DNA from 2 places in the Alteromonas sp. CH_MED4-4 genome. Region 2 is predicted to be linked to the other one. Evidence: predicted binding sites of a transcription regulator. Region 2 holds the regulator's gene; the other holds the start of a gene.
The links. Region 2 encodes LexA, which represses DNA repair genes until DNA is damaged. Its sites were predicted from a motif close to TACTGTATNNNNATACAGTA; they were not measured.

Region 1 (4,440 bases), on a different contig from region 2:
ATATCAGCGAGCAAAACGCCCTTAATTTGGTGGAAAAGGTACGTGAAGGTATAAACGCAATCGTTATTTCAGAAGTGTCATTGTCATCGAGCTTCGGCGTCACTCTTATGCAGCAAAGCGATACACTCGAGACGCTCATTCAGCGCGCCGATCGGGCACTCTACGCATCAAAAGAAAAAGGCGGCAACACAATAACCCTCAAATAATGGGGTCAGAGTACATTTAATCGCTCAAATACGCTGAAGACAAAAATGTACTCTGACCCCATTATTACGAAAGCAGAAATGTACTCTGACCCCAATTTTATACGTGGGAGTTATCTTCTAGTACGTTTTGGCGCATGGATTCACATGGGCTTTGACAAACCGGTCTCCCAACCACTTTAGCTGGAACACCCACCACAGTAACGTGAGCTGGAACACTATTGAGTACAACGCTACCAGCGCCTACTTTTGAGCCTTCACCTATCTCAATATTTCCAAGGATCTTGGCGCCAGCGCCAATTAACACGCCTTGGCGAATTTTAGGGTGGCGGTCGCCCGACTCGTTACCGGTACCACCTAATGTAACGCTCTGCAAAATAGATACGTTGTCTTCAACCACTGCAGTTTCGCCCACTACAATGCCAGTTGCATGGTCAAACATGACGCCTTTACCTATACGCGCAGCAGGGTGGATATCTACACCAAAGCTTGCCGAGTTGCGGCTTTGTAAGAATAAAGCAAGCTGATGACGCCCATGAACCCAAAGGTAATGCGCCATGCGGTGTACTTGCACAGCATGAAAACCTTTAAAGTGAAGTAAGGGAGTAAGGTAATCGTTGACCGCCGCATCCCGCGCCTTAATCGCTAGAATGTCAGCAATAGCCGCTTCGCTGATGCCTGGCTCAAGTAAGTAAGCTTCATCGAAAACTTCGCGAATGGCGAGCGCAGGCATGACGTCGTCTGCCATTTTGTTCGACAGAATAAAACTAAGCGACGATTCAAAGTTGTGATGTGCAAGAACACTGGCATGCACATAGCTAGACAGCAAAGGCTCTTTTTCAGCAACAACTTGCGCTTCTTGTTTTAGCGTAGACCAAAAATCGATGGGCGTTGTAAGTGCGGTCATGAGCATGTCCCGTTATATAAAAATGCTGTGTTCTATCAGAAAATTGGGTAAGCGATCTAAACTTGTTCCTTGCTGGGCATATCTATGCTGACAAAAGGGAACGCGTAAAAGTTTACCTGAGTTTGATGTGATGCAATACCGATGTGATACCGACCAAGCGCATAATTCGATCAATTTATCGAATTAATTCGTTATAGCTAATAACCGTATCGTACATGTACACATCGTTAAAGCACTCTGCTCTCTCGCTGCGTCTAACTGAGTGCTTCCATTAATTTAATAGAACGTTCAGAGCGCTCGTATCTTTCATTAAATAATACTTAAAATCATGATTGCACACGAACGTATAATGCCGTTGAAATTTATCTTCACTGGGAAAAACTGGACTGTATAAATTAACAGGCAGGTGGCATAATAGCGCGCTGCTGAATGTATAACACTATCAACTAACAGGTACCACACTATGGATGTATTTCGACTGCTAGACGAGCTAAACGACAAACAGCGTGAAGCAGTAGCAGCCCCACTATCTAACGCCCTAGTTTTGGCTGGCGCGGGCAGTGGTAAAACCCGCGTATTAGTGCATCGCATTGCGTGGTTAATGGAAGTCGAAAACATCGCCCCTTTTTCTATTTTGGCAGTGACCTTTACCAATAAAGCAGCCAAAGAAATGCGCGGCCGAATAGAGTCGTTGATGGGTCGCAGCCTGCACAATATGTGGATTGGTACCTTCCACGGGCTTGCACACCGCCTGTTACGCGCGCATCATGCAGAAGCCAACTTGCCTGAGAATTTTCAGATAATTGATTCGGATGATCAGTATCGACTTATTCGCCGCATTCTGAAGGCCATGAACCTAGACGAAAAGCATTGGGCGCCTCGTCAAATTCAGTGGTACATAAATGGCAACAAAGACGAAGGCTTGCGCCCTCAGCACATTGAAACCCACGGCGATCATATTCAAAAGACCATGCGCGAAGTCTATGCGGCATATCAAGACGCTTGTGACCGTTCAGGCTTGGTAGATTTTGCTGAACTGTTGCTACGCGCACATGAATTATGGGCTAAAAACCCAGAAGTATTAGCCCACTATCAACGTCGTTTCCGTGCAGTGTTAGTAGACGAATTCCAAGATACCAACAATATCCAATACGCATGGCTTCGTATGCTGTGTAGTGGTGGTAATAATAACATTATGATTGTTGGCGACGACGATCAGTCTATTTACGGCTGGCGCGGCGCGAACGTAGATAATATTCAGCACTTCCTGAAAGACTTCAACGAGCCTACTACTATTCGCCTTGAGCAGAATTACCGCTCTACAGGAAACATTCTTAAAGCGGCGAACACGGTTATCGACAACAATACGGGCCGTTTAGGGAAAGAACTTTGGACGGAAGACGCGCAAGGCGAGCTGATTTCTGTATATGCGGGTTTCAACGAGCTAGATGAAGCGCGCTTTATTGTTTCGAAAATCAAAGATTGGCTTAATCAAGGCAACGCCCTTACTGATACCGCTATTCTTTATCGAAACAACGCCCAGTCTCGAGTACTGGAAGAAGCCTTGCTGCACGAAGGGCTGGCGTATCGCATATACGGCGGTCTGCGCTTCTTCGAACGCCAAGAGATTAAAGACGCCCTTGGCTATATGCGTATGGTGAGCCACCCGCACGACGATGCAGCTTTCGAGCGTGTAGTAAACACCCCAAGTCGCGGTATTGGTGAGAAAACCTTATCGCAAGTGCGCGACACCGCGCGAATGCACAACTGTTCAATGTGGCAGGCGTGTCAGTTGCTCATTAATGAAGGTGGCTTTAAAGGCCGCGCGCTAAATGCTATGCAAAGCTTCGTGTTGCTAATTACTGAGCTAGAGCAATCCACGTTAGATGAGCCCCTTGACCAACAAGCCGATAAGGCTATTCGCCAGTCTGGTCTGTACGCCATGTACCAAGCAGAGCGCGGAGAAAAGGCCCAAGCACGTCTAGAAAACTTAGAAGAATTGGTTACTGCATGTAAAACTTTTATCGTGCCTGAAGAAGCCGAAGAAATGTCGCCTCTGGCAGCCTTTCTAGCTCATGCGTCGCTGGAAGCAGGTGAAACCCAGGCGGATAAAGACCAGGATGCCGTGCAAATGATGACCATTCACACCGCTAAAGGCCTTGAATTTCCACTGGTATTCTTAGCAGGTGTAGAAGAAGGCATGTTCCCTAGCCAAATGACTAACGACGAGCCAGGTCGAATGGAAGAGGAACGCAGACTTTGCTATGTTGGTATGACCAGAGCAATGCAAAAGTTGTATATTACTTATGCAGAAAGTCGTCGACTCTATGGCCAAGATAAGTATCATACTGCTTCTCGATTTATTCGCGAAATGCCAGCAGACTGCGTTGAAGAGGTTAGACTGAAATCGACTATTTCGCGGCCCGTGCACAACCGCTTTAGCCAAGCGACGTCGCACGCCAGTTTTGAAGAAACGGGCTTTAGTTTAGGTGAGCGAGTTGTACACCGTAAATTTGGCGAAGGGATCGTACTTAACTACGAAGGGAGTGGTGAGCACGGTCGAGTTCAAGTAAACTTCGACGAATTTGGCAGCAAATGGCTGGTACTTGCTTACGCAAAGCTGGAGAAAGCGTAACATTATTAATAGGCAAGGTAGCCTAAACCTAAGTTGAAATGTATGCAGCAACACGTGCTGATCATCGAAAATGGTGAAGGCAACCTTGAACTTATAGCGAAATTAGTACGCCGGGCTGGTCTTACCCCCGTTGGCGCAACGTCGCTGACAGAAGGCAAAGCACGGTTTTCGCAAAATATGCCGGAAACCTTTCTGTGTGCTATTGTTGCATACTCGCTTCCCGATGCACCAAAAGGCGAAGCCATCGACTTTACTGTTGAGTCTTTCATTCCCACCATTGCTACAACAGAAAGTTTAGATAGCGCTATTCGCGATAAAGTCCTAGAACGTGACGTTGTCGATTACATTCCCAAAGAAAATTCGCAGAACTACGACTACCTCAATCGTCTTATTAGCCGATTAGAAAAAAACAAGTCTACTGGTGTCGTCGTGGTAAGCACTAATCGGGTGTTGCGCTCAAAAACCGTTTCATTACTTCAGCGCCATAATTTTATTGCGTTTGAATGCCTAACGGCTACAGACGCTATGCAATGCTTGTCTGAACACAAAAACGTACGTCTTGTTATCACTGACAACACGTTGCCTGATATGACAGGCACGCACTTTGTCGCCAGTTTAAGAAAAGCCTTTTCGAAAGAGCAGCTGGCAATTATGGGCGTTGCTGGAGGCAAAGGCATGTTAATGTCTGCGCACTT
Region 2 (4,440 bases):
GATATCGCCTATAGTAAAGAAAGCCCAGCTACAGAAGGAATAGTGGTTGTCTCCGAGTGTCAGTGGGGACAAGTTAGAGGTTTTGCATTAGAAGCGGGACAAATCTCTGAGCAGTGGGCTCTTAACCACAACACTTACAGTGGCATGTCACTTCTCATTGACGATTTAGACAATGACAATGTGGACGACATTATTTGGACTGGTGAGAATCAAATTTTAGTAGCGCAACAAGATGCCAACGGTGAATATGCCTTATCAGATATAAAAGGTGCGCCGCGCGCGAGTAGATATCATGCCGCGGGTTGGGCACCTTATGGCGATAATGATGAAAGAGCCGTCTTTGTTAGCGATACAAGTAGTTACGAATCATCTATTCAGATTTTATCGGTAGATAAAGAGGATAACTTTGCGATAAGTGCTGAGGTTGGCGAAGATGTCTATAACTATAGCAAACCGGTCGTTACAGACTACAACAATGACGGTGTGGGTGAGTTACTAATAGGGGCACTGGATTATAGTTCGTCGTTTAATGTCGTGAGACTTACAGATAACGCTATTCAGTGGACACTGAACAATAATCAGAATAGTGAAATTTCGTTTATTGAAGCCATTGACGTAAATAACGATAGTTACGCCGATGCAGTTATTATTGAGAACAATCGACTTAAAGCGTTTGATATCGAGAATCAGGTGCTTATCGACTCAATCATTAACGATTTTTCAATTAATGCGCTTGCTGCCTCTGAAAAAGACGGTGTGCATTATTTTGCTGTTGGGGGCTATAGTTCGCTCAAGCTCTATAAAATGCAGGATGGTGAATTTGTTGGATTGAATGAATTGGAAACCAATTGTGACCAATTGCTCACGGTAAATTTTGATAGTGATAGCGAACTTGAATTTGCGTGTTTAAATAGAAACTACAACACCATCAATGTTTATGACGTGGCGAGCGATGCATTAGAACTCAAAGACGCTATAGCACCGTCATTCTACCCTCAGTATATAGCGGCTGTTCCAACGACGTCGTCTAATCAGTCGATTCTCGCTATCTACCAGCCTAACGAGAATGACTATTCGTACAATTATTATGACAGCATCGCATATCGCGTGGTTGAGGTTGATAATAAAGGCAATGTGGTGTGGCAAAGCCCTGGACTTGGGCTCGATAATGTTGAAGGCATGCGCACACGTCAAAATAGTGATGGGGAGCTGGAGTTACAAATTAGTAACCCGAACATGGCTCTTCTCGTAAAATAAGAGGAAAGCACTTGTCGTAGGCTATTGCAGATCGCAAAAGACGCGGCAAGTGCTTGTTATTTAGTTTTAGGTGTATATACTTACAGGAACTGTATGAACAGACAGGTCTTTTATGCGCCCACTCACAGCTCGACAAACCGAAGTTTTAGAACTTATTAAAACAACCATGTTAGAAACGGGAATGCCGCCTACTCGTGCGGAAATAGCCCGTCAGCTTGGCTTTCGTTCTGCTAATGCAGCAGAGGAACATTTGAAAGCATTGGCGCGTAAAGGCGTGATTGAAATTTTGCCTGGTACGTCTCGTGGCATTAAGCTCAATATCCCTCTTGATAACGACGCACAAGAAGAAGAAGGCCTACCGTTAATTGGGCGTGTTGCAGCCGGTGAGCCGATCTTGGCGCAAGAGCATGTTGAATCGCACTACAAAGTCGATCCTGCACTGTTTCAACCCCATGCCGACTTTTTGCTACGCGTTAACGGTATGAGCATGAAAGACATTGGTATTTTAGACGGTGATCTTCTCGCTGTTCATCGCACCACTGATGTTCACAACGGTCAGGTGGTTGTGGCGCGTGTAGATGAAGACGTCACCGTAAAGCGTCTAGAGAAACGCGGGCGTGAAGTATTGCTTCATGCTGAGAATGATGAGTTTGCACCAATAAAAGTTGATTTAGCGACTGAACATTTTGCGATAGAAGGCATTGCGGTGGGTGTGATCAGAAACGCTGACTGGATGTAGTATTTTAGCTTGTTTGTATAAAAGCGGCGCGTTAGCCGCTTTTTTTATGTCTTTTGTTCCTGTTTTTTTCTTCAATCTGCCAACTTAGGTTTTATCCTGCCCAGCAAACCTGTTGGTTTTCTGCGCGCTTATTTTTATCATTACTCACGTTATTCTTTCTATGAATGCTTCAAGTATTTTCCATTTTTTATTGTGAATTTTGTTTGAAATCGACATTGAGTCATCGATTACTTATTGATTTCTTAACTAGTTAGTCGAGCATTTACTTTAACCCCGTGTTCAAAATGCCTGTTTGATTCCAAGGGCATCCCACAGCAATCGCTTTCTCTTTTTTGCACTTGAAATCCCCGCGACCATTTTAGTAAATGATTAAAAATTAACCACTTCGTTAAATTTTTAATAGAAAAGACTAGACGGCGCGACATTATTGCGCAATTCTTATACAGAGATTAACAAAATAATAACAATGACTCTAAATTTGTTTTACAAGTTGAGGTTATGGGTCAATCGTTCGCAAACCATTTGGTAGGGCATCGCGCAAATTAATCAGCGTCTTTGACCACGCCATTACGGAGGTGCTGAGTGAAACAACTAACGACCGTTTTCGCAAAATGGTGTTCTAGTATACCAATTTTGCTTTTTTCCCCTTTGCTTTTTGCGCAAGAAGCAAGCGAAGAAGCCTCTTCGCTTAATTTGAGACGCGGTGCTACCGACATCAGTGGGCAGGTATACGACCTCCATATGTTGATGTTCTTCATTTGTGTAGGTATCGCGGTTGTAGTTTTTGGCGTGATGTTCGCCTCAATGTATCTACATAGAAAGTCCCGTGGCGCCAAGCCAGCTAATTTTCACGAAAACGTGAAGGTGGAAATTGCTTGGACCGTTATTCCTTTCCTTATTCTTATTTTCATGGCGGTACCCGCAGCGAATACCCTAATTGCTATGGAAGACACGTCTGAGCCTGACATGACGGTGTTAGTAACAGGCTCTCAATGGAAATGGCATTACAAGTACATGGATAGCGATGTAGAGTTTTATTCTTTACTCGCCACTCAGCGCGAGCAAATAGAAAACAAATTTCAGAAAACAGATAACTACCTGCTGGAAGTTGACCGTCCCTTGGTTATTCCTACTGGGAAAAAAGTACGCTTTCTTATTACCTCTGACGACGTTATCCACTCTTGGTGGGTTCCTGACTTTGCCGTGAAAAAAGATGCCAACCCCGGCTTTATTAACGAGTCTTGGGCCAAGGTGAATGAGCCGGGTATTTATCGCGGACAGTGCGCAGAGCTTTGTGGTAAAGACCATGGCTATATGCCGGTTGTGGTAATTGCTAAAGAACCCGCCGAGTTTGAAAAGTGGATGGGCGAACAAGAAGAGATTGTTCGTAAAGCAAAAGAAGAAGAGCAGCGTCTACTTTCTATGAATATGTCTATGGATGAACTGATGAAAGAGGGCGAGCGAGTATACAACGCAACGTGCGCTGCTTGCCATATGCCAAATGGTGAAGGTTTACCTGGCGTGTTCCCGGCATTAAAAGGCAGCAAGATGGCACTAGAAGATCAGCAAGGTCACATTGACATCGTGCTGCATGGAAAGTCAGGAACAGCCATGCAAGCGTTTGGAAAAATGCTAAGTCTTAAGGAAATTGCCGCCGTAGTCACTTACGAGCGAAATGCCTGGGGCAATAAAACTGGCGATATGGTTCAAGCCAAAGATGTCAACGCAGTGGCAAACGGAAACTAGGAGCAGACAATGAGCAAAGCAACTGAAGTTATTTCGCCAGATACCTCTGCGCCTCATGACGGTCACCTACATGATGACCATGAACACCACGATCATATTCCTAAAGGGATAACGCGTTGGTTGTTTACCACTAACCATAAAGACATAGGCACACTTTACCTGTGGTTTGCCTTTATTATGTTTTTAGTTGGTGGTGCGATGGCCATGGTGATCCGCGCTGAACTATTCCAACCCGGTCTACAAATTGTAGAGCCAAACTTCTTTAACCAAATGACTACGGTACACGGGCTTATCATGGTATTTGGTGCAGTAATGCCAGCCTTTACTGGGCTCGCAAACTGGCTTATTCCCATGATGATCGGCGCCCCTGACATGGCGTTACCGCGCATGAATAACTGGAGCTTCTGGATTTTACCAGGTGCCTTTCTCATTCTATTGAGCTCGCTCTTTATGGAAGGCGGCGGCCCTGCTTTTGGATGGACTTTCTACGCGCCCCTTTCAACGACTTACAGTGGCGATTCGACAGCGTTGTTTGTGTTCTCTGTTCACATCATGGGTATTTCATCCATTATGGGTGCGATTAACGTGATTGTGACCATCTTTAACATGCGTGCGCCAGGCATGACCTGGATGAAAATGCCGCTGTTTGTATGGACGTGGCTTATCACGGCATTCTTGCTGATTGCGGTAATGCCAGT

Region 1: a site for LexA is predicted at 1,495-1,514, ahead of uvrD (DNA helicase II). Genes of this name have one in related genera too.

The regions. Positions count from the first base shown of each region.
Region 1 is NZ_JAYMEU010000006.1:106,594-111,033, reverse strand. It holds gene WA381_RS06295 (sensor domain-containing diguanylate cyclase) at 1-206, shown strand, start outside; gene cysE (serine O-acetyltransferase) at 304-1,110, opposite strand; gene uvrD (DNA helicase II) at 1,574-3,745, shown strand; gene WA381_RS06280 (GGDEF domain-containing response regulator) at 3,788-4,440, shown strand, end outside.
Region 2 is NZ_JAYMEU010000003.1:143,058-147,497, forward strand. It holds gene WA381_RS03470 (COG1470 family protein) at 1-1,257, shown strand, start outside; gene lexA (transcriptional repressor LexA) at 1,370-1,996, shown strand; gene coxB (cytochrome c oxidase subunit II) at 2,579-3,742, shown strand; gene ctaD (cytochrome c oxidase subunit I) at 3,752-4,440, shown strand, end outside.